Linked DNA regions of Neorhizobium galegae bv. orientalis str. HAMBI 540. The protein of the gene in region 1 interacts with the protein of each later gene in a pairwise test. Links are inferred from orthologs where the notes say so. Each region holds a gene or a part of one and is shown on either strand. Other genes may lie near its edges. The genes, in order: gyrA and gyrB.

Region 1 (10,814 bases):
GCCGGCGTGATCGGTGCATTGCTCGCTCAAGGCATGCCCGCATTCGAGGCGGCCGCGGCGGGCGTTTACCTGCATGGAGAAGCCGGTAAGCGGGCGGGCAGGGGCATGACGGCCGAAGACCTCGCCACCCATGCCGGCGTAAGGCTGGATCTCTAGCTGCGGCTTTCCAAAAGTTCACGCATCGCCATTGCCCCATAGGGAGCGTTCACCTTGCCCTCATGGATGAAGAAGGCGAAAACGTCGCGCGGCTCCTTCTTCGGCTTATGTTTGTCATCGACCAGCGGCAGGTCGTCCGGCACGCCACCCTCGGCCCAGGTTTCCAACCTTTTCGCCCAGGCCTTCATATCCTCTTCGGCGTAGCAGGTCTTGATGTCGTCCGAGCCTTTTTGCAGGCGCGTGTAGACGAAATCCGCGGTGACGTCCGCGATCATCGGATAGTCGAAATGGTCGGCACAGACCGGCGCGATGTTATATTTCGCGAGCAACGCGATAAATTCCGGCACCTTGAATGTGTCGTTACGGACTTCGACCACATGGATCAGCTTCAGCCCGTCCAGCTTGTTCGGCAGCAATTTCAGGAAGGCTTCGAAATCGTCCGCCTCGAACTTCTTGGTCGGCGCGAACTGCCAGAGCAGCGGCCCGAGATGATCGCCGAGCTCGGTCAGTCCCTGGGTCAGGAATTTTTCGATCGACTCCCCCGCCTCTGCCAAAACCTTGCGGTTGGTGGTGAAGCGGCTGGCCTTCAGCGAAAAGATGAAGCCATCTGGAACCTCGGATGCCCATTTGGCGAAGGTCTCCGGCTTCTGCGATCCGTAATAGGTGCCGTTGACCTCGATCACCTTCAGTTTGCTGGCCGCATATTCGAGCTGTTTTTTCTTGGCCAGTTTTTCAGGGTAGAACGTGCCTTCCCACGGCTCGAAGGTCCAGCCGCCGATGCCCGTGCGAATAGTGCCGGCTTTGGTCATGAATTGCCTCCCCTGTGCAGAGCTTCACTCCGCCGCTTCCACCTTCTTGACCGGCCGCCGCTCCAGCAGTTCTTTCAGGAACTGGCCGGTATAGGACCGCTTTTCCTTGACGATCTGCTCGGGCGTGCCGGCCGCGACCACTTCGCCGCCGCCGGTGCCGCCTTCCGGGCCGATGTCGATGATCCAGTCGGCCGTTTTGATGACCTCGAGATTGTGCTCGATGACCACCACGGAATTGCCCTGGTTCACCAGTTCTTGCAGCATTTCCAGAAGCTTGGCGACGTCATGGAAATGCAGGCCGGTCGTCGGCTCGTCGAGGATATAAAGCGTGCGCCCCGTCGAACGTTTCGACAGTTCCTTCGCTAGCTTGACGCGCTGCGCCTCGCCACCCGAAAGCGTATTGGCCTGCTGGCCCACCTTGATGTACCCGAGGCCGACCTCGAAGAGCGACTGCAGCTTGTCGCGCACCGCTGGCACCGCCGAGAAGAACTCGACGCCTTCCTCGACCGTCATGTCGAGCACGTCGGCGATCGATTTTCCCTTGAAGGTGACGTCGAGTGTCTCGCGATTGTAGCGCTTGCCGTGGCAGACGTCGCAGGTGACGTAGACGTCCGGCAGGAAGTGCATCTCGATCTTGATGACGCCGTCGCCCTGGCAGGCCTCGCAGCGGCCGCCCTTGACGTTGAACGAGAAACGGCCGGGCTGGTAGCCACGAGCTTTCGCTTCTGGAAGACCGGCAAACCAGTCGCGGATCGGCGTGAATGCGCCGGTATAGGTGGCCGGGTTCGATCGCGGCGTGCGGCCGATCGGCGATTGATCGATATCGATCACCTTGTCGATATGCTCGAAGCCATCGATCCTGTCGTGTTCGGCCGGGATTTCGCGCGCCCCCATCACGCGGCGTGCGGCGGATTTATAGAGCGTCTCGATCAGGAAGGTCGATTTGCCGCCGCCGGACACGCCGGTCACGGCAGTAAAGACGCCAAGCGGAATGGCGGCCGTGACATTCTTGAGGTTGTTGCCACGGGCGCCAAAAACCTTGATTTCCTTGCCCTTCTTCGGCTTGCGGCGTTCCGTCGGAACCGGCACGCCGAGTTCGCCTGACAGATATTTGCCGGTCAGCGATTTCGGGTTGGCCATCACCTCGTTGGGCGTGCCTTCCGCCACCACCTGTCCGCCGTGGATGCCAGCCGCCGGGCCGATATCGACCACGTAGTCGGCACTCATGATCGCGTCTTCGTCATGCTCGACGACGATCACCGTGTTGCCGATGTCGCGCAGGTGTTTCAGCGTATCGAGCAGCCGGGCATTGTCGCGCTGGTGCAGGCCGATCGACGGCTCGTCGAGCACGTACAGTACGCCGGTCAGGCCGGAGCCGATCTGCGAGGCAAGCCGGATGCGCTGGCTTTCGCCACCGGAGAGCGTGCCGGAATTGCGCGACAGGCTGAGATAATCGAGGCCGACATCGTTCAGGAACCGCAGGCGTTCGCGGATCTCTTTTAGAATGCGGACTGCGATTTCGTTCTGCTTGGCGTTCAGCTGTTCCGGCAGCACCTCGAACCAGTCGCGCGCGATCCGGATCGACATCTCGGTCACCTGGCCGATATGCAGCTTGTTGATCTTGACCGCCAGCGCTTCGGGCTTGAGGCGATAGCCGTTGCAGGCCGGGCAGGGGGCGGCCGACATGTATCGTTCGATCTCTTCGCGTGCCCAGGCGGAATCTGTTTCCTTCCAGCGGCGTTCGAGGTTCGGCACGATGCCTTCGAAATTCTTGACCGTCTTGTAGGAGCGGGCGCCATCGGCATAGTGGAATTCGATCTTTTCCTCGGTGCCCTCGAGGATGGCTTTCTGCGCCTCCGCCGAAAGCTCGTTCCAGCGGCTGGAGAGCTTGAAATCGAAAACCTTGCCAAGCGCTTCCAGCGTCTGGTTGTAATAGGGCGAGGTGGATTTCGCCCATGGCGCAATCGCGCCGTCGCGCAACGTCCGGGCAGGCTCCGGCACGATCAGCGCCTCGTCCACCTTCTGCTGCGATCCGAGACCGTCGCAGGTGGGGCAGGCGCCAAATGGATTGTTGAACGAAAACAGCCGTGGCTCGATTTCCGAAATGGTGAATCCGGAGACCGGGCAGGCGAATTTTTCCGAAAAAAGCACCCGTTCGTGCGTTTCGTTGAGGGACTTGTTCGCGGATCCGCCGGCCGAAGTCTCTCCCGGCGGCAGCGGCTTGTCGGCAAACTCGGCGACCGCCAGCCCATCGGCCAGTTTCAGCGAGGTTTCGAGACTGTCGGCCAGACGCGCGGCAATATCGGAACGGACCACGAGCCGGTCCACGACGATATCGATATCGTGCTTGTATTTCTTGTCGAGCGCCGGAACGTCGGCGATCTCGTAGAACTGGCCGTCGACCTTGACGCGCTGAAACCCCTTTTTCATCAGGTCGGCGAGTTCCTTCTTATACTCGCCCTTCCGTCCACGGATCATCGGCGCCAGGATATAAAGACGCGTGCCTTCCTCGAAGGCCAGGATGCGGTCGACCATCTGGCTGACTGTCTGGCTTTCGATCGGCAAGCCGGTCGCCGGCGAATAGGGCACCCCGACGCGCGCAAAAAGCAGGCGCATATAATCGTAGATCTCGGTGACGGTGCCGACCGTCGAGCGCGGGTTGCGCGAGGTCGTCTTCTGTTCGATCGAGATCGCCGGCGAAAGCCCGTCGATCTGGTCGACATCCGGCTTCTGCATCATTTCCAGGAACTGGCGTGCATAGGCCGAAAGGCTTTCGACATAACGCCGCTGGCCTTCCGCATAGATCGTGTCGAAGGCGAGCGACGACTTGCCCGAACCCGACAGGCCGGTCATGACGATCAGCGAGTTGCGCGGCAGATCGAGATCGATGCCCTTCAAATTGTGCTCGCGCGCACCACGTATAGAAATGCTCTTCAGTTCGCTCATCTTCATGCTCTCGGGAGGATTGAAGGTCCTTATGTAGTGATAGATCCGTGGCTGTCGAGACGAAACTGCTGCGATGCGGCACCGTTCCCGAGTCGGTTGACAGCACTATAGGAATAAATTAGAACAAATAAAGAACAAATTTGCCTGTGGATTAAAGGTCGCAAAAACCCCAATGGCTGAGCCCGATGGGCTAAAGTGCCGCGATTGATTTTTGGTGCCGCCGGCCGGGCGGCAGATGAGGTGACGAATATGGCTGGTAGTGTGAACAAGGTAATCCTGGTGGGGAATGTGGGGGCTGATCCTGAAATCCGCCGGACGCAGGACGGCCGGCCGATCGCCAACCTTCGCATCGCCACGTCCGAAACCTGGCGCGATCGCAACAACGGCGAACGCCGCGAGAAGACCGAATGGCATACGGTCGTCGTCTTCAACGAAGGCCTTTGCAAGGTCGTCGAGCAATATGTGAAGAAGGGCGCCAAGCTTTATATCGAAGGCGCACTGCAGACCCGCAAGTGGCAGGACCAGACAGGCAACGACCGTTATTCGACGGAAATCGTGCTTCAGGGATTCAACTCGACGCTGACCATGCTGGACGGTCGCGGCGAGGGCGGCGGCGACCGTGGTGGTGCTGGCGGCAATCGTGTCGGCAATGACTTCGGCGGCAACGATTTTGGCGGCGGCGACGATTACGAGCGCCGGCCGGCGGCAGGCGGTGCGAGCCGCGGCGGTCAGTCCTCCGGCGGTCAGCCGGCAGGCGGCAATTTCTCCCGCGATCTCGACGACGACATCCCGTTCTAGCTTGGAGCGCTCCGGCCTTTGTAAACTAGAATGCTGATCGCATTGTAATCATAGAATAATATCGTTGACAAGCCGCTTTCTACTGGATAGTCACTTATTCGGTGGTAGCGGAGCGTTGAATTTTGTCAACTAAGCCCTTCAATCCGTATGCTGTGCGATGGTCCCGTTTTGCCGATGGCGAGCGGATGCCGTTCCTAGTTCAAGTCGCCACAGGTCTTCCGCTCGAGGGCCTACATTCTGGATCACTGCTGAACGACGGGCGCTTGGCATGCAGCCGAACACCTTGTTCAACGAACTTCGCTCGCTGATGTTTCTCTACCTCTGGGCCGACCTCCGGGGAGTAGATATCGGCGAGCGCCTCAGGGAAGGCGTCTTCCTGTCCCTTGGTGAGATCATTGACTTGGTCGGCTTCTGCGGCCGATACCTCGCGGATAGATACAGCACAGGCCTTGCGGGTCAGGATGCCGGGGAGATGATCATCTACTGCTTCGGAGCGAGGGCGGATCTCGTTCTTTCAGAATACCAGTCAAGGCTCGCTGTCGCACGGAAGGATGTCAGGTTTGACGGAGCCATAACACAAGGGCTGTTCCGGCGATCGGTCCACACACACGTTAATACGGGACGGGACTTCCAGGTCCGGCATTTGATCGTGCCCCTGTACTTCAACCCTACCAGGTAGCAGGGCGCAGGTCAGGAAGCGGCTGTATGCACAGCCTTCACGCCCGGTCTTAGGCCGTTTGTAAACTACAGGCCGGTTTTGGCCTGGAATCGGATCATATATTTACATTTTATCGAAACAGCGTGATGATCGTTCCTCTAGGAGCCTGATATTGCTGGTATCTCTCTCTCAGTTTACAGTTTCATTCCCTATTACCGTTCTGATCGGTCGGCTACCATCGATCTCTGAAACGGCAGCTGCCTGAATTGTTGCTCAGGCGGCCGCCTTGTCGGCGAGCATCGCGACCAGGACGTCTGATTGCGATAGAATGCCCACCAGTTTGTTGTTCTCCCGGGTTACCGGCAGGTAGTGCAGCCCTTCTTCGGCAAAGATGACGATCGCGTCTGCGATCGGCGTGGCCGGGCCAACCGTCTTGACCGGCGTCGTCATGATGTCCTTGACCGTGTCGTTCGGCGCGCTGGCGCCCGACAGAACGAGGCGCAGGCGCTGGGCAAATCCGATCCTTGGCTTCCCCCTCGTCCAGTTCGCCTTGTCGAGAAAATCGGTCTGGGTGACGATCCCGACTACTTCCGCCCTGTCATTGGTGACCGGCAAGGCCTTGAAGTGATGGAGGCGCATCAGATCGTGCGCCTCTTTCAGCGAATTGTCCGGCGCCACCGCCACCACATCGCGTGACATGATGCTGGCGCAATCGAGGTGGCCGGCGCGCCGGCGATAGGAGCGCAATTCCGTCCGCCGCAGGATCGTTTCGAGGTCGTCGCGATCGATATCCAGGAACTCGTCGTATTCTTTCAGGACATCGTCGAGGTCGGCGGAGGTAAAGCCGATGCGCTGGATCGAGGCGGGGTCGGTCGTACCATGATCGGCCGCCGCCGGCTTGGCCGCGTGCGGGTAACGACGTCCCGTCAGATTGTTGAAGGCCAGCGCGATCAGCAGCAGGACCAGCGAATTGCCGGCGACCGGCCAGAACACGAAACCGTATCCGAGTTCATGGATCGTCGGTCCGCCGAGCACTGCGGTCAGCGCGATCGCGCCGCTCGGGGGATGCAGGCACCGAAGCGTCATCATCGCCGCGATGGCAACGGCGATCGCCACCGCCGAGGCCAGGAACGGATCGGTTATCAATAGAGCGGCGGTCACGCCGACCAGGGCTGCGACGATATTGCCGCCGAGGATCGACCACGGCTGTGCAAGCGGGCTGGAAGGCACTGCAAACAGCAGCACCGCCGATGCCCCCATAGGGGCGACCAGTGCCGGAAGCGTTGCATCTGCCTTCAAAGCCAGGCTTCCCAGCAGTCCGGTCACCAGAATGCCCGCGAGCGCGCCAAGCGCTGCACGCAATCTTTCCTTGGGGCTGACGGGGGTGGCTTCCGGCAGGAGCCGGCGCAACATGCGGCGCATCATGGAGACCTTCGAGTGAGGTGAGATGAATCGCGTTCTAGCAGAAAATTCCGCGCTGTCGCCCGTGTCTTATAAGGCAGGGGGTCTTCTTGCCTAAAGATTGCGGCGCCTAAAGATTGAAGGCTGAGCGCACCCCGTCGACGACGAACTGGACGGAGAGCGCCGCGAGGATCACGCCGAGCAGACGGGTGAGGATCGCCCTTCCGGTGACGCCGAGGAAACGGTCGAGCCGCTCGGCGACCAGAAGCGTCGCGTAGACGAGCAGCATGATCAGCGCGATGACACCGATGAAGAGCGCACGGTCGACAATGCCGGGCAGGGTGCCGGAAAGCAGGACCGTGGCTGAGATCGCGCCCGGTCCGGCAATCAGCGGCAGCGCCAGCGGAAACACCGCGATATTGTGGATATGGTCGATGGTGATTGCGGCCTGGGACGTCTTTTCCTTCCGCTCCTGGCGTTTCTCGAACACCATTTCGAAGGAGATCCAGAAGAGCAGCAGACCGCCGGCAATGCGGAAGGCGCCGATCGATATGCCGAGCAGCCCGAGCACGCTCGAACCGAACAGCGCAAAGACGGCGAGGATGCCGAAGGCGATCAGCGACCCTCGGAAGGCGACCTGGCGCCGCTGAAGGGCGGTCATGCCGACGGTCAAGCCCAGAAAGACCGGCGCCAGCCCGGGCGGGTCGAGTGTCACGAGCATCGTGGTCAGGGCATTGACCAGCATATCGGGGGTCGCCATATCCTCTCCCTGTCGGGCTGCAATCCTTGCAGTCGCATGCGAAGATTGTTAGGACAGGCCGGCAGCGAAAGAAAGCCCACTCCGTCCGCGTCGCGGCATGCTTCGACCTTGTTCAAAAGCCGCGTTAAAGCCGCAAAAGCTGTTCAAAACCATTGTGGAAATTGGCGCTCGGAACCGCTTTCCGCTATAAAAAAGAAACTGATTCCGAACAGAGATCGTGATCCGATTTGACTGAGCAAAGCACACCCGGCGGCGGAAAGCTGCCTCCAGGCATCGAACCCATTTCCATCATGGAAGAGATGCAGCGGTCGTACCTCGATTACGCCATGAGCGTCATCGTCAGCCGCGCCCTTCCTGACGTCCGCGACGGATTGAAGCCGGTCCACCGGCGCATCCTCTACGGCATGTCGGAACTCGGCATCGACTGGAACAAGAAATACGTCAAATGCGCCCGTGTGACCGGGGACGTGATGGGTAAATTCCATCCGCACGGCAACTCGGCGATCTATGACGCGCTGGCGCGCATGGCCCAGGATTGGTCGCTCCGCCTGCCGCTGATCGATGGTCAGGGCAATTTCGGTTCGATCGACGGCGACCCGCCGGCGGCCGAACGTTACACCGAATGCCGCCTCGAGAAGGCGGCCCATGCGCTGCTCGACGATCTCGACAAGGAAACCGTCGATTTCCGCGACAACTACGATGGCACGCTGTCCGAGCCCGTCGTTGTGCCGGCGAAATTCCCGAACCTTTTGGTCAACGGCGCAGGCGGCATCGCCGTCGGCATGGCGACCAATATCCCGCCGCACAATCTGGTGGAAGTTATCAACGGCTGTATCGCCCTGATCGACAATCCGGCGATCGAACTGCCGGAAATGATGGAAATCATTCCCGGTCCGGACTTTCCGACAGGTGCCCTGATCCTCGGGCGGGCCGGCATCCGTTCCGCCTACGAGACCGGCCGCGGCTCAGTGATCATGCGCGGCGTCGCAGCGATCGAGCCGATGCGCGGCGACCGCGAGCAGATCATCATCACCGAAGTTCCCTTCCAGGTGAACAAGGCGACCATGGTCGAGAAGATCGGCGAGCTGGTGCGTGAAAAGCGTATCGAGGGCATTTCCGACCTGCGTGACGAATCCGACCGCCAGGGTTACCGGGTTGTCGTCGAGCTGAAGCGCGATGCCAATGCCGACGTCATCCTCAACCAGCTCTATCGCTACACGCCGCTGCAGACCTCCTTCGGCTGCAACATGGTGGCGCTGAATGGCGGCAAGCCGGAACAGCTCGCGCTGCTCGACATGCTTCGCGCCTTCGTCTCCTTCCGCGAGGAAGTGGTTAGCCGGCGCACGAAATACCTGCTGCGCAAGGCTCGCGAACGCGCCCACGTCTTGGTGGGGCTTGCGATCGCGGTTGCCAATATCGACGAAATCATCCTCCTGATCCGCCGCGCTCCCGATCCGCAGACGGCGCGCGAGCAGTTGATGACCCGTCGTTGGCCGGCTCAGGACGTCGATGCGCTGATCCGCCTCATCGACGATCCGCGCCACAAGATTAATGAGGACGGCACCTACAATCTGTCCGAGGAACAGGCCCGCGCCATCCTCGAGCTCCGTCTCGCCCGCCTGACGGCGCTCGGCCGCGATGAAATCGGTGACGAACTCAACAAGATCGGCGCCGAGATCAGCGACTATCTCGACATTCTGTCGTCGCGTCTGCGCATCCAGACGATCGTCAAGGACGAACTCGCCGCCGTGCGCGATGAATTTGGCACCCCGCGCCGTTCGCAGATCCTTGATGCCGGCCTCGAAATGGACGACGAAGATCTGATCGCCCGCGAGGACATGGTCGTCACCGTTTCGCATCTCGGTTATATCAAGCGTGTCACGCTCGGCACCTATCGTGCCCAGCGTCGCGGCGGCAAGGGCCGTTCCGGCATGGCGACGCGCGACGCGGATTTCGTCACGCGCCTGTTCGTGGCCAATACCCACACGCCGGTACTGTTCTTCTCCTCGCGCGGCATCGTCTATAAGGAAAAGGTCTGGCGCCTGCCGATCGGCACGCCGCAGTCCCGCGGCAAGGCATTGATCAACATGCTGCCGTTGGAACCCGGCGAACGCATCACCACGATCATGCCGCTGCCCGAGGACGAGGCAACCTGGGATAACCTGGACGTCATGTTCTCGACCACTCGCGGCACCGTTCGCCGCAACAAGCTGTCGGACTTCGTGCAGGTCAACCGCAACGGCAAGATCGCCATGAAGCTCGAGGAAGAGGGCGACGAAATCCTCTCCGTCGAGACCTGCACCGATCAGGACGATGTGCTGCTGACCACCGCGCTCGGCCAGTGCATTCGCTTCCCCGTCGGTGACGTGCGTGTCTTTGCCGGCCGCAATTCGATCGGCGTGCGCGGCATCACGCTCGGCGACAGCGACCGCATCATCTCCATGACCATCGTCGGCCATGTGGATGCGGAGCCTTGGGAGCGCGCGGCCTATCTCAAGCGTTCGGCGACCGAACGCCGCGCCGCTGGCGTGGACGAGGAGGACATCGCTCTCGTGGGTGAGGAAGTCACCGAAGAGGGACAGCTCTCCGATGAGCGTTACGAGGAATTGAAGGCACGGGAACAGTTCGTGCTGACGGTTTCGGAAAAAGGTTTCGGCAAGCGGTCGTCCTCTTACGACTTCCGCACATCGGGCCGCGGCGGCAAGGGCATCCGCGCCACCGATACGTCCAAGACCGCGGAGATCGGCGAACTGGTTGCCGCCTTCCCGATCGAGGACAACGACCAGATCATGCTCGTGTCCGATGGCGGCGTGCTGATCCGCGTGCCGGTCAACGGCATCCGCATCGCCAGCCGCGCCACGAAGGGCGTCACGATCTTCTCGACGGCGAAAGATGAGAAGGTTGTTTCGGTCGAGCGTATCAGCGAGCCGGAAGGCGACGAAGAGAACGGCAATGGTCTGCCGGAGGAAATCGTCAGCGAGACCGGTGATCTCGGCGCCGCCGCTCCGGAAGCCGGCCCGACGGATGAGGGTGCGGCCGAATAGGCCGCATTCCCCCTAAAAACCGGGCACACTAAAAAGCCGGAGGATGAAAATCCTCCGGCTTTTGTTTGAACCGCTTGCGACGGGAAAGTCTGTGAAGGCGGTTCGCTACAGTGAAATCGTCAGAATGCGCTGTGACGGCGCGAGAAATCCCTGAAATCCTTCATGTCGGCACGTTCGCGCCGGAGCTCGGAAATCGTTGAGGCCACGGAAGCCACGAACATGATGCTGATCAAACCTGCAAG
Region 2 (13,713 bases), 2.4 Mb from region 1 along the record:
GAGCGCCCGGGTTCTCGAAGGAGAGATCCTTGGTGTATTGCGCCAGGATGTTGAGGGACGGCGTTTCGGCCTGGTTGTTATCATCTGCCATTGGGATTTCCTCGAGGCTTTGGAGCGTTGAGGCCCTCTAACATTTCGCTTGTGGGCTTACAACCCTGGCCAACGGGCTGAACCCCTCAAGGTTCCCTGCTTTTCGGTCCGGTCCAGGGCGAGGAGGGATCGGGATCGCGATGGTAGTCCTGCTCGTCGAGATCGACCACCGGCCCGGTTTTGTTGGCCTCCGGCGAAGGCCTCGGGCTTTCGTATTGATAGCTCTTGCTGCGAGGCGAACGGACGACCACGATACGCCGGCCGATCACAGACCAGATCAGGCTGCGCACGAAGGGAATGAACAGCGCAAGCCCGATGATGTCGGTGATGAAACCGGGCAGCAACAGCATGATGCCGGCAACGACGATCATCGCTCCGTCGATCAGGGCGCGGCCGGGTGCGCGGCCGTCGCGGCTCTCGGTGGAAATCTGTCTCAGGATCTGGGTGCCCTGGTTGCGCAGCAGGATGGCTCCGAGCACCGCCGTACCGATCACCAGGCCGAGCGTCGCCCAGAGGCCGAGTGCTTTGCCGACCAGCACGAAGCCCGCGATTTCGGCGAGGGGCCAGCCGATAAGAAGAAGCGGCACGAGAAAGAAGCGCATGGTATTCCCTGTGTCGTGATATCCAGAAGTGCGCAAAGCGCTAACGTCTTCGCCATTTGAATGATAGGCGTATGCAGACTATATGAGAAACTGCACCGAACTTTTAAACGCCAAATGCGGGTTAAGATGGGCTCTAACGACTTTATAACACTCTTTTTCCTCGTCGCAGCGGTTCTGATCTTCCTGCAACTGCGCAGTGTGCTCGGACGCCGGACGGGAAGTGAGAAGCCGCCGTTCGATCCTTACAGCCCCCGCGACGTCGCAAAAAACCCGGGCGGCGACGACAGCAAGGTCGTGACCCTGCCGCGCCGGGATGCCACGGAGGACGAGCAGCGTTATGCGGATGTCGACGCTCTCGCCAAGCCGGCTACGCCGCTTAACGCCGCGCTGCGCGAATTGGTCAAGTCCGATCCCGCTTTCCGTCCCCGCGAGTTTCTGAACGGCGCCCGCATGGCGTACGAAATGATCGTCATGGCTTTTGCTGACGGCGACCGGAAGACGCTGAAGGGCCTTCTCTCCAAAGAGGTGTTCGACGGGTTCGATACGGCGATCACCGACCGGGAATCCCGCGGCGAAGTGGTGAAGTCCACATTCGTCGGCATTGACAAGGCGGATATCACCCATGCCGCGGTCAAGGATGCCGAGGAACAGATCACCGTCCGCATCGTCAGTCAGCTGATTTCCGCGACCTATGACAAGGCCGGCGCACTGATCGACGGCGACCAGGAAACCGTGGCCGAAGTCACCGACATCTGGACCTTCGCCCGCGACATCCACTCCCGCGATCCGAACTGGAGATTGGTCGCTACCGAATCCGAACAATGACCTTGAGCTCTGCGGATTATACTCTACGGCCGGTATCCTTCTCCGATCTTGCGGGGTGGGGCGATGACGATCCGACGGCACTGTTTGCCGGCATGCGCGCGTCGCTCGAGCATATCCGCAAGGTCAAGCCATACCGCACCGGTTCCCTCGGCCTGACCGCCGAAGAACTCGGCACCCTCATCGAAGCCGCCCGGGACCTCCCGGGCGATCCCGTTTCCGCCAGGGCCTTTTTCGAAACCCATTGCACACCCTTCCTGATCGCGCGCAACGACGGCCGGCGCGGTTTCGTCACCGCTTTCTATGAGCCGGAAATAGAGGTCTCGGAAACGCGGGACGATGTCTGGGCGCATCCTTTCTACTATCGTCCGGACGATCTTATTGATCTCGACGACAGTAACCGTCCGGCAGGATTGGACTCCGGCTACATGTTTGGCCGGCAGACACCTGATGGAATCGAGCCCTACCCGGATCGCGGCGAGATCGATCGTGGTTTGCTCGAAGGCCGCGGCCTGGAGATCGCTTACGCGAAATCCAAGGTCGATGTCTTCTTCATCCACGTTCAGGGCGCCGCAAGACTGAGATATCCGGATGGAAACATCCGGCGGATTACCTATGCGGCCAAGGCGGGTCATCCGTTCTCGCCGATCGGCAAGCTGCTGATCGACCGCGGCGAGATCGATCCCGCCAAGATTTCCATGCAGAGCATCCGCGCCTGGCTTGCGGAGAATCCGGCTAAGGTTGACGAACTGCTCTGGCACAATCGTTCCTACATCTTCTTCCGGGAAGCGGATGTCTCCGATCCGTCACTCGGGCCAGTGGCTGCTGCCAAGGTGCCGCTGATCTCGGGACGCTCGCTGGCGGTCGATCGCCAGATCCACACTTTCGGTTTTCCCTTTTTCATCCGGTCCGAGACGCTGATCCATATGGATGGGGGCAAACCCTTCGCACGGCTGATGCTGGCGCTCGATACCGGCTCGGCAATCGTCGGTCCGGCGCGGGGCGACATTTTTACCGGCTCCGGTTTCGAGGCGGGTGAGCTCGCTGGAACCGTGCGCAACGACGCGGATTTCTATATCCTCATCCCCAAGGCAGCGGCTGTCAGGTACGGCGGATGAAGGGCGGTCGCAAACTCGATCCGGAAGAGCGGATATTGTGGGGCAGGGTTGCCAAGTCCGCCCGCGCCCTACCTGGCCGCATGAAGGAAATCCTGCAATTCGAGGAAGCCGAAGCAGCGAAGATTGTCGCGGAAGAAGCCGCCGTCGAAGCAGCAAAACCGAAACCCGCGCCGCGGCAAGAAAGTTATGCGGTCGAACTTCCGGTTGCCGTCCCCTCCAGGCGTCCCGTAGGCTCTCATCAGCCACTCGAAAAGCCCGTTAAGAAAAAGCTCGCCAAGGGCCGGCTGCCGATCGATGCTCGGCTCGATCTGCACGGACTATTCCAGGGCGAGGCCCACGACCTGCTTCTCGACTTTCTGCTGCGGGCCCATGAACGCGGGCTCCGCCACGTTCTGGTGATCACCGGCAAGGGCAGTTCGATGGGCAGCGAAGGCGCGCTCCGACGCGCCGTGCCCCTATGGTTTTCGAAGGCCGAATTCCGCTTCCTGATCTCCTCCTACGAATGGGCGGCGCGCCATCACGGCGGGGAGGGCGCCATGTATGTGCGGCTTTCACGCGGCCGAGGGGATCGGGAATGACGCCTTTCGGTCATGCACTGAGAGAGTTGCGCCGCCGCAAGGGCATCACCCAGCGCGAGCTTGCGAAGGCGATCGGCGTCACGCCTGCCTACCTCTCCGCCCTGGAGCATGGAAAGCGCGGTCGTCCGACGTTCGAACTGCTGCAGCGGATCGCCGGCTATTTCAACGTCATCTGGGATGAGGCGGAAGAGCTTTTCCGCCTTGCCGAAGCGTCCCATCCGAAAGTCGTGCTCGATACCGCGGGTCTGCCGCCATCATACACCGGCTTTGCCAACCGTCTGGCGCAGCGGATTCGCTCTTTACCACCCGACGTGATAGAGGAAATGGACACGCTCCTCAAAAAAGCCGAGATGCGAGGCTGAATTCGCCACGCATCCACGGCTTTCATGCCGTATTGGCGAGGCTCAACCTTTAGAAACCGCCCCGATTTCCCTATATTCTGAGGGTGGAATAGCCGGTGATTCGCTTCACCGGCATCTCAAACGAATTGGAAGATACTGATGACCGATACACCCGTCAGCGATAATGGCGCGAGTGCCGAATACGGTGCCGACTCGATCAAGGTTCTGAAGGGCCTTGATGCAGTGCGTAAGCGCCCCGGCATGTATATCGGCGATACTGACGACGGCTCTGGCCTGCACCACATGGTCTACGAAGTCGTCGACAACGCGATCGACGAAGCGCTTGCCGGTCATGCCGACCTGGTTACCGTGACCCTTAATGCCGACGGTTCGATCACCGTCACGGACAACGGACGCGGCATCCCGACCGACATTCACACCGGCGAAGGCGTCTCCGCTGCCGAAGTGATCATGACCCAACTCCACGCGGGCGGTAAGTTCGACCAGAACTCCTACAAGGTGTCCGGCGGTCTGCACGGCGTCGGCGTCTCGGTCGTCAACGCATTGTCCGTCTGGCTGAAACTGCGCATCCGCCGCAACGGCAAGCTCCACGAGATTTCCTTCACTCATGGCGTCGCCGACGGTCCGCTCAAGGTCATCGGCGAATACGAAGGCCGTTCCGGAACCGAGGTCACCTTCCTCGCCAGCTCCGAAACGTTCACGATGACCGAATACGACTACGGCACGCTCGAGCATCGCCTGCGCGAACTGGCCTTCCTGAATTCGGGCGTCAGAATCCGGCTAACCGACAAGCGCAAGCCGGACATCAAGGAAGAAGAGATGCTGTATGACGGAGGTCTCGAAGCCTTCGTCCGTTATCTCGATCGCTCCAAGAAACCGTTGGTCGACAAGCCCGTCGCCATCAAGGGCGAGAAAGACGGCATGACCGTCGAAGTGGCCATGTGGTGGAACGACAGCTACCACGAAAACATGCTCTGCTTCACCAACAACATCCCCCAACGCGACGGCGGCACCCATATGGCCGGCTTCCGAGGCGCGCTGACGCGCCAAGTGACGTCCTATGCGGATAGTTCCGGTATCACCAAAAAGGAAAAGGTAACGCTGCAGGGAGAAGACTGCCGCGAGGGCCTGACCGCCGTGCTCTCCGTCAAGGTGCCAGACCCCAAGTTTTCATCGCAGACCAAGGATAAGCTCGTTTCGTCGGAAGTTCGGCCGGTGGTCGAAAGCCTGATGAACGAAGCGCTGAGCACCTGGTTTGAAGAACATCCGACGGAAGCGAAGATCCTCGTCGGCAAGGTGGTCGAAGCAGCGGTCGCCCGCGAAGCCGCCCGCAAGGCCCGCGAATTGACCCGACGCAAGGGCGTGCTCGACATCGCCTCGCTGCCCGGCAAGCTTGCCGATTGCTCCGAGCGCGATCCGGCCAAGTCCGAACTGTTCCTCGTCGAGGGCGATTCCGCCGGCGGTTCCGCCAAGCAGGGTCGTTCGCGTGAGAACCAGGCGATCCTCCCGCTCCGCGGCAAGATCCTCAACGTCGAGCGTGCTCGTTTCGACAAGATGCTCGGAAGCCAGGAAATCGGCACGCTGATCACCGCGCTCGGCACGTCGATCGGCAAGGACGAGTTCAACGCTGACAAGCTGCGTTACCACAAGATCATCATCATGACGGACGCCGACGTTGACGGCGCCCATATCCGTACCCTGCTTCTGACCTTCTTCTTCCGTCAGATGCCTGACCTGATCGAACGCGGGCATATCTATATCGCTCAGCCGCCGCTCTATAAGGTCAGCCGCGGCAAGTCGATCCAGTACCTGAAGAACGAAAGCGCGCTGGAAGAGTACCTGATCACCATGGGCCTCGAGGAAGCGACGTTAACGCTCGGTTCCGGTGAAGTGCGTGCCGGCCAGGACATGCGCGAAGTCATCCAGGATGCACTGCGCCTGCGCGCTCTGGTCGAAGGCCTGCATTCCCGCTATAGCCGCTCGATCATCGAACAGGCTGCTATCGCCGGTGCGCTCAATCCGGAGCTTACCGACAATCGCGAACGGGCCCAGCAAACCGCCGACGAAGTCGCTCGTCGCCTGGACATGATCGCCGAAGAGACCGAACGCGGCTGGGCCGGCCATGTGACGGACGAGGGCGGCCTGCGTTTCGAGCGCATGGTGCGTGGCGTCAAGGAAGTCGCGGCCGTCGACGTGGCGCTGATCGGCTCGGCCGATGCCCGCCATATCGACCAGATGACCGCGCGCCTGCAGGAAATCTACCGCACGCCGCCGGTCCTTACCCGCAAGGACGGCCAGCAGGAAATGTCCGGCCCCCGCGCCCTCCTGGAATCGATTTTCGCGACGGGCCGCAAGGGTCTCTCCATGCAGCGTTACAAAGGCCTCGGCGAGATGAACGCGGAGCAGCTCTGGGAAACGACGCTCGATCCGAACGTCCGCTCGCTGCTGCAGGTCAGGGTCAACGATGCCACCGACGCTGACGGTCTCTTCTCACGCCTGATGGGTGACGAAGTCGAACCGCGCCGCGAGTTCATTCAGGAAAACGCGCTGAGCGTCGCCAACCTCGACATCTAACGTTGAAGCTTCACAACAAGAAAGCGGCGGTCCTCGGGCCGCCGCTTTTTGTTTGTCCAGTTCAAAAATGTTTCACGTGAATCTTTCCTGTGGATAGGGATTCACGTGAAACAATTCGAGACATATCGCCGGCGTTCAGGGCTCTCCGGTGAATTTTCCCTCGAAGGCGATCTCCGAAACCGGCTTGCGCTTGCTCGGAACCTCCCGCTCGGCAAGGTCGTCGGGAAGCGTGCTCCGGTCCGCGATGCGGCCGATCGCAGCCGCCGCCTCGGCCCGGTAACCTTCCGGAATGCCAAGCACTTCGACGGCCTTTTCCTTGTCGAAACCCTCCATGCCATGCGCGTGATAACCGAGTTTCATCGCCTGGCAGATCACCGAGAACCAGGCGGCACCCGTATCGTAGGAATGGGTGTAGGCGAGCCGGCGCTCGCCATTGCTTGCCACGCGATAGGTCTTCGAGACGACGATCATCAGCGCTGCCGCGTTCTGCGCCCAGCGCTGGTTACCCGGCGAAAGAATGTCGACGAGCACCGGAAAAGATGGCGTGCCGCGCAGCGCATAGATGAAACGCCAGGGTTGGTTGTTGCCGGAGGAGGGCGCCCAGTGAGCGGCATCGAGGATCGTCAGCATGGTCGCCTGATCGATCGTCTCTTCGGTAAACGCCCGCGGCGACCAGCGGTCGAGGAAAAAGGTATCGATCGGAAATTCCGAGTCGCGGGTGTTGCTGCTGGTCATTGGGCGTTCTCCGAAATTGCAGGCCGGGAGTAGATCTAAGATTAACAATAGGCTTGCCGACCTGCTTGGCAACAGACTTCTGGTTGGCTGAAAACGGGGGTGACAAGCTGGGGCGCATGTTTCATAAACCTCCTCGATAAATGGAGGACCATGTTTTGAAACTGATGCGCATTGGTGAGTCGGGCCATGAAAAGCCGGCACTTTTTGACAACAAGGGCAAGATCCGCGATCTGTCCGGCCATGTAGCCGACATTGCCGGGCCTGCTATTTCCCCGGAAGGCCTTGCCAAGATCGCCGCTCTCGATCCGGAAAGCCTGCCCGAATTGCAGCCGACCCGCATCGGTGCCTGCGTCGCCGGCACCGGAAAGTTCATCTGCATCGGCCTCAACTATTCCGACCACGCCGCCGAAACTGGGGCGACCGTACCGCCTGAGCCGATCATCTTCATGAAGGCGACCTCCGCCATCGTCGGCCCGAATGACGACGTGGTCATCCCGCGCGGTTCTGAAAAGACCGACTGGGAAGTCGAACTCGGCGTCGTTATTGGCAAGACGGCGAAATACGTCTCCGAAGCCGACGCGATGGATTATGTCGCCGGCTACTGCCTGACCAACGACGTCTCCGAACGCGCCTTCCAGAGCGAGCGTTCGGGCCAGTGGACCAAGGGCAAGTCCTGCGACACCTTCGGACCGATCGGCCCATGGCTGGTCACCAAGGACGAAATCGCCGACCCGCAGAACCTCGGCATGTGGCTCACGGTCAATGGCGAGAAGATGCAGAACGGATCCACGAAGACGATGGTCTACGGCGTTCGTTATCTCGTCTCCTACCTCAGCCAGTTCATGTCGCTGCATCCGGGCGACATCATCTCGACCGGCACGCCTCCGGGCGTCGGCCTCGGTATGAAGCCGCAGCGTTTCCTGAAACCCGGCGAAGTCGTCGAACTCGGCATCGACGGCCTCGGCACCCAGCGCCAGACCTTCGTCGCTGACGTCTAAATAATAGGAGGACTCATGCCCGCCGGCGGGCATGAGTCCTTAACCAGGCTTGGAAGGTGGAACTTTAAAGCTTACATGTCATTCTCAAGACAGCAGAATGATCTGCGGCCCCGCCTTCCTCTTGGCCAAATCAGCCGGTATTCCCCATAATGTTGCATCGCAATAGAAAAGTGCTTGCCTATCCTCACACTGCTCCTGAACCGATCGGTTCGATGTCCCTGTCGAATGCGCTGTCGGAAATCACGAAAGGTAGCACGTCGATGTTCTATCAGTTCTACGAGATGAACCACGCCGCAATGGCCCCCGTCCGCGCCGCCGCGGATGCCATGCACTTCTTCTATTCCAATCCGCTCAATCCGTTTTCCCACACCACGATGGGCCGCACGCTGTCCGCCAGCCTCGAAGTCTTCGAGCGCATCACGCGCCGTTACGGCAAGCCGGCCTTCGATCTCCCCTTCACGACTGTCGATGGTGAGACCGTAGCGGTAACGGAAGAGATCGTCTGGACCAAGCCTTTCTGCAATCTCCTGCATTTCCGCCGCGATCTGCCCGCCGGCCGGGCCCCGGACCAGAAGATCCTGATCGTCGCGCCGATGTCCGGCCACTATGCGACGCTGCTGCGCGGCACCGTGGAAGCGCTGCTGCCGAGCGCGGACGTCTACATCACGGATTGGATCGATGCCCGCATGGTGCCGATCACCGACGGCCGCTTCGATCTCGACGACTATATCGACTACATTATCGAGATGCTGCATGCGATCGGCCCCGGCGCCCATGTCATCGGGGTCTGTCAGCCTTCCGTCCCGGTGCTGGCTGCCGTGGCGGTGATGGAATCGCAGCGAGATTCGATGATTCCCGCCTCGATGATCCTGATGGGCGGTCCGATCGACACCCGCATCAACCCGACCGCCGTCAACAAGCTTGCGGAAGAACATCCGATCGAATGGTTCCGCGATAACGTCATCATGAACGTGCCGTGGCCGCATACAGGTTTCATGCGCCGCGTCTATCCGGGCTTCCTGCAATTGTCCGGCTTCATGTCGATGAACCTTGACCGACATGTCAGCGCCCACAAGGAATTTTTCCAGCACCTCGTCAAGAACGACGGCGAGTCTGCCGAGAAGCATCGCGAGTTCTACGATGAATATCTGGCGGTTATGGACCTGACCGAGGAATTCTACCTCCAGACGGTCGACACGGTCTTCATCAAGCATTCGCTGCCGAAGGGCGAGATGATGCACCGGAATGTACCGGTCGATACCAAGCTCATCCGTCAGGTGGCGCTTCTGACCGTCGAGGGCGAGAACGACGATATTTCCGGTCTCGGCCAGACCAATGCGGCGCAGACCATCTGCCCCAATATCCCCGATGACATGCGCCTGCATTACATGCAGCCGGATGTCGGCCATTACGGCGTGTTCAACGGCTCGCGTTTCCGCCGCGAGATCGCGCCTCGCATTGTTGCCTTCACCCAGAAACATGCCAGGTCTGTGGCCAAGAAGGCTCCGGTCAAGCGGGTCATCAAGGGCGGCAAGGCCGGCTAGGTCCGGTCGCGTCTTCGAATTCTGGTTTATATTTCAGCATCTTCTTGAATTTAATGATCTCTCTTCTTGAAGGCGGATCATGGGCTCACCAAATCGAATTCAGTCGGGCTGGCATGTGGCCACCCGCTGAAACATCAGGGTGTGACCAATGAACCAGTCAGCATTGATTCGTCCGGAGTGGACGCCGGCTACCATCGCGCTCATGGTGCTCGGTTTCGTCGTTTTCTGGCCGCTCGGCCTTGCCATGCTCGCCTATATTCTGTTCGGGGAGAGGCTCCGCGGCTTCAAGCGTGATGCCAACCACCGCGCCGACCGGATGTTCGCCGGCTGCCGTCGGGCGAAGTCCCGCTACAACACGCATTTCACCACGGGCAACGTCGCCTTTGACGATTGGCGCAAGACCGAGATCGACCGGATCGAGGAAGAGCGCCGCAAGCTGGATGAGATGCGCGAAGAATTCGACAACTATGTCCGCGAGCTTCGCCGCGCCAAAGACCAGGAAGAATTCGACCGCTTCATGCGTGAGCGGCAGAACCGTTCCTCCGGTCAGAACCCGGTTGTCGATCTCTGATCCTCCCAAGGATTCACGTGAAACGTGATGGGGAGCCGGCGTCGTTTAGACGCCGGCTTTCTTATGGAAAGGAATCGGCTAGAAAGGGTCCATGTTCGCGCTTCTGAAAAAGCCAGTCCGCTCCAAGCCGAAACCGCTCGAAACGGTGAAGCGGACGCTTGATGTCGGTGATCGGGCGATGCCGCTGACAATCAGGGAAAACCGCCGCGCCACCCGCATCACGCTCAGGATCGAACCCGGCGGCCGCGCGCTCAATCTCACCGTGCCGGCAGGTCTGCTGAAGCGCGAGATCGACGATTTCCTCGATCGGCACCAGGGCTGGCTCCTCACCAAGCTCGCCAAGTTTTCGGCCGATAACCCGATCCGATCGGGCGGCCGCATCGCCTTTCGCGGCGTGCCCCATCGGATCGAACATACCGGCACGCTGCGCGGCCTCACCGAAGCCGTCCTGGTCGATGGCGAACCGGTGCTGAGGGTCAGCGGCCTCGAGGATCACATGGGTCGCCGGCTCTCCGCCTTCTTCAAGAAGGAAGCGCGCAAGGATCTCGAAGTGCTGGTTGCCCGCCACGCCGCCGCCATCCGCAAACCGATCAAGTCGGTCTCCATGAAGGACACCCGCAGCCGCTGGGGTTCCTGCTCCTGGGATGGAAACCTCAGTTTTTCCTGGCGCATCGTCATGGCTCCGCCTCTCGTCATCGATTATCTCGCCGCCCATGAAGTGGCGCACCTGAAGGAGATGAACCACGGCCCGAAATTCTGGGCGCTGTGCCGAGAGCTCTGCCCGCGCATGGAAGAGGCCCGAAAATGGCTGAAACAGCATGGGTCCCAGCTACATGCGATTGATTTCGAGTGACGAGGTGGGGCGTGGATCCTCGGGTCGAGCCCGAGGATGACGGAGAAGAAGCCATAGTAAGTGCAGGGAACGGTCAGCAGCGGCGGGCGTGGTACCACCCTCTGCCCTGTCGGGCATCTCCCCCACAAGGGGGGAGATTGGCTGGAGCCTGCTCACAGCCCTCGATTGAGAGTACCACGTTTCGCGGCGGTAGCTTGGAAGCGGGGATCATGCCGCTTGTGATCTCCCCACCTGTGGGGGAGATGCCCGGCAGGGCAGAGGGGGGCTTGCTTAGGCAAATCAGTCACTTGAGGCAAAGTTACTCTCAAATCGGTCTCTTTTCATCCCCGCCCATCAAACCTATGCCTACAATCCCCCCGTCCCGTTTCGGCTACACCGGTCGGCATAACCGGCGAGATGGGACCGGTGATCTGACGAACCGCCGTTATGCAAGCGGATCGTCAGGGGCTGCGCAGAAAATGGTCTCCCTCTCGCCTCAAGGCGGGGCGTGCGTGTGTCGCACACAACCCGGTATGGCATTCCGCAAGGACGTAAGACCATACCGCCGCAGAGGGACCGGAGTTGCGCGGAAAAACACACCGAACGGGGCACGTCGCGTGTCACCTAAACTAAATCTATACGAGGCACCTGACGTGTCCCGGCCGATCATCGGGCTTAGCCCGGGAATGAAAATAATCATGATCGCCAAGGGCGTAATGTGTCCTTCGTTATCCTCGGGCTTGACCCGAGGACAAGGCCGCACTCCGTCTGCTATGATTTGCCTCGACTCCGGCGGAATTTCATGCCACTCCGCACGTCATGAAACCTGATATCAAGATTTGCGGGTTGAAGACCCCCGAGGCTGTCGATCGCGCCGTGGCGCGGGGCGCTTCGCATATCGGCTTCATCTTTTTCGCCAAGAGCCCGCGCAACGTCGAACCCGACCTTGCCGGAGACCTCGCCGATCGCGCCCGCGGACGGGTGAAGATCGTGGCGGTGACCGTCAATGCCGACGACGAGGAACTCGACGACATCGTCTCGATGGTGCGGCCGGACATCCTGCAACTGCATGGCAATGAGAGCCCGGAACGGGTTCTGCAGGTGAAGGCGCTTTTCGGTCTGCCGGTCATGAAGGTTTTCTCGGTGAAGGAAGCCGGCGATCTCGACCGGATCGATCCTTATATCGGCATTGCCGATCGCTTTCTTTTCGATGCCAAAGCGCCCGCCGGATCCGAATTGCCGGGCGGCAACGGCATTTCCTTCGACTGGAGCCTGATGGCTTCCCTTGACGAGGGCGTGGATTACATGCTTTCGGGAGGATTGAACAAGGATAATGCCGTCATTGCCCTCAAATCGACGCGGGCAAGCGGTATCGACTTATCGTCCGGCGTGGAAAGCGCGCCGGGCATCAAGGACCTTGGAATGATCGATGCCTTTTTCGATGCCGTCGCAGAGGCGGGTCGAAAGGGCGCGTGAGGGAGTAGAGAGTGAACGAGACGCCACAACCCAATTCGTTCCGTGCCGGCCCCGATGAGGATGGCCGTTTCGGTATTTTCGGCGGGCGCTTTGTCGCCGAAACGCTGATGCCGCTGATCCTGGATCTCCAGGGCGAATGGGAAAAGGCGAAGAACGATCCCTCCTTCCAGAAGGAGCTGGCTGATCTCGGCGCCCATTATATCGGTCGCCCGAGCCCGCTTTATTTCGCCGAGCGCCTGACCGAACATCTCGGCGGCGCCAAGATCTATTTCAAGCGCGAAGAGCTGAACCACACCGGTTCGCACAAGATCAACAACTGCATCGGCCAGATCCTGCTCGCCAAGCGCATGGGCAAGACCCGCATCATCGCCGAGACCGGCGCCGGCCAGCATGGCGTCGCGTCCGCAACCGTTGCCGCCCGCTTCGGTTTCCCTTGCGTCGTCTACATGGGCGCCACCGACGTTCAGCGCCAGGCGCCGAACGTTTTCCGCATGAAGCTCCTCGGTGCAGAAGTCCGTCCGGTGACCGCCGGTCACGGCACACTGAAGGACGCCATGAACGAGGCGCTGCGCGACTGGGTCACCAATGTCGACGATACCTATTACCTGATCGGCACCGCCGCCGGCCCGCATCCCTATCCGGAAATGGTCCGCGACTTCCAGTCGGTGATCGGCACCGAAGCCCGCGCCCAGTTGCTGGAAGCTGAAGGCAGGCTGCCGGATGTCGTCATCGCCGCCGTTGGCGGCGGTTCGAACGCGATCGGCATCTTCCATCCGTTCCTGGACGACAAAAGCGTTCAGATCGTTGGCGTCGAAGCCGGCGGCCGTGGCCTCCAGGGCGTCGATCATTGCGCCTCGATCACGGCCGGATCGCCGGGCGTCCTGCATGGCAACCGCACCTATCTGCTGCAGGATGGCGACGGCCAGATCCTCGAAGGCCATTCGATTTCGGCCGGCCTCGATTACCCGGGCATCGGCCCGGAGCATAGCTGGCTGCATTCCATCGGCCGCGCCGAGTACGTGCCGATCATGGACGACGAAGCGCTCGACGCTTTCCAGATGTTGACCCGCCTCGAAGGTATCATCCCGGCGCTGGAGCCGAGCCATGCGCTCGCCGAAGTGATCAAGCGCGCCCCGAAGATGGGCAAGGACGAAATCATCCTGATGAATCTGTCGGGCCGTGGAGACAAGGACATCTTCACCGTCGGCAAGATTCTCGGCATGGAGCTTTGATATGACCGCTCGTATGGACAAACGTTTCGCGGCCCTGAAGGCCGAGGGTCGCCCCGCGCTGATCACCTATATCATGGGCGGCGATCCGGATTTCGAGACCTCGCTCGGCATCATGAAGGCATTGCCCGACGCCGGTGCCGATCTCATCGAGCTCGGCATGCCGTTTTCCGACCCCATGG

Evidence for each region.
Region 2: the proteins of gyrA (region 1) and gyrB interact in binary tests that used the Escherichia coli proteins (3 or more experiments, as listed by UniProt). The link is inferred for Neorhizobium galegae bv. orientalis str. HAMBI 540 from one-to-one orthologs.

The regions. Positions count from the first base shown.
Region 1 is NZ_HG938353.1:1,756,729-1,767,542, forward strand. What follows is about bases 7,453-10,772. They hold gyrA (DNA gyrase subunit A), read left to right. Parts: upstream 7,453-7,755; coding sequence 7,756-10,572; downstream 10,573-10,772. Other genes in these bases: RG540_RS08945 (MarC family protein), read right to left, coding at 7,453-7,528. Also shown: RG540_RS08915 (bifunctional ADP-dependent NAD(P)H-hydrate dehydratase/NAD(P)H-hydrate epimerase), read left to right, coding at 1-156; RG540_RS08920 (DUF72 domain-containing protein), read right to left, coding at 153-965; excinuclease ABC subunit UvrA, read right to left, coding at 990-3,911; RG540_RS08930 (single-stranded DNA-binding protein), read left to right, coding at 4,161-4,709; RG540_RS33115 (hypothetical protein), read left to right, coding at 4,978-5,388; RG540_RS08940 (HPP family protein), read right to left, coding at 5,641-6,789; more of RG540_RS08945, read right to left, coding at 6,899-7,452. UniProt on the Escherichia coli protein: A type II topoisomerase that negatively supercoils closed circular double-stranded (ds) DNA in an ATP-dependent manner to maintain chromosomes in an underwound state.
Region 2 is NZ_HG938353.1:4,156,789-4,170,501, forward strand. What follows is about bases 3,374-6,428. They hold gyrB (DNA topoisomerase (ATP-hydrolyzing) subunit B), read left to right. Parts: upstream 3,374-3,710; coding sequence 3,711-6,146; downstream 6,147-6,428. Other genes in these bases: RG540_RS20060 (helix-turn-helix domain-containing protein), read left to right, coding at 3,374-3,572; RG540_RS20070 (nitroreductase family protein), read right to left, coding at 6,282-6,428. Also shown: protein-export chaperone SecB, read right to left, coding at 1-91; RG540_RS20040 (FxsA family protein), read right to left, coding at 177-692; RG540_RS20045 (Tim44/TimA family putative adaptor protein), read left to right, coding at 819-1,517; mltA (murein transglycosylase A), read left to right, coding at 1,514-2,632; RG540_RS20055 (Smr/MutS family protein), read left to right, coding at 2,629-3,210; more of RG540_RS20060, read left to right, coding at 3,207-3,373; more of RG540_RS20070, read right to left, coding at 6,429-6,881; RG540_RS20075 (fumarylacetoacetate hydrolase family protein), read left to right, coding at 7,037-7,879; RG540_RS20080 (polyhydroxyalkanoate depolymerase), read left to right, coding at 8,140-9,423; RG540_RS20085 (DUF2852 domain-containing protein), read left to right, coding at 9,572-9,994; RG540_RS20090 (M48 family metallopeptidase), read left to right, coding at 10,086-10,847; RG540_RS20095 (phosphoribosylanthranilate isomerase), read left to right, coding at 11,646-12,302; trpB (tryptophan synthase subunit beta), read left to right, coding at 12,314-13,534; trpA (tryptophan synthase subunit alpha), read left to right, coding at 13,536-13,713. UniProt on the Escherichia coli protein: DNA gyrase negatively supercoils closed circular double-stranded DNA in an ATP-dependent manner to maintain chromosomes in an underwound state.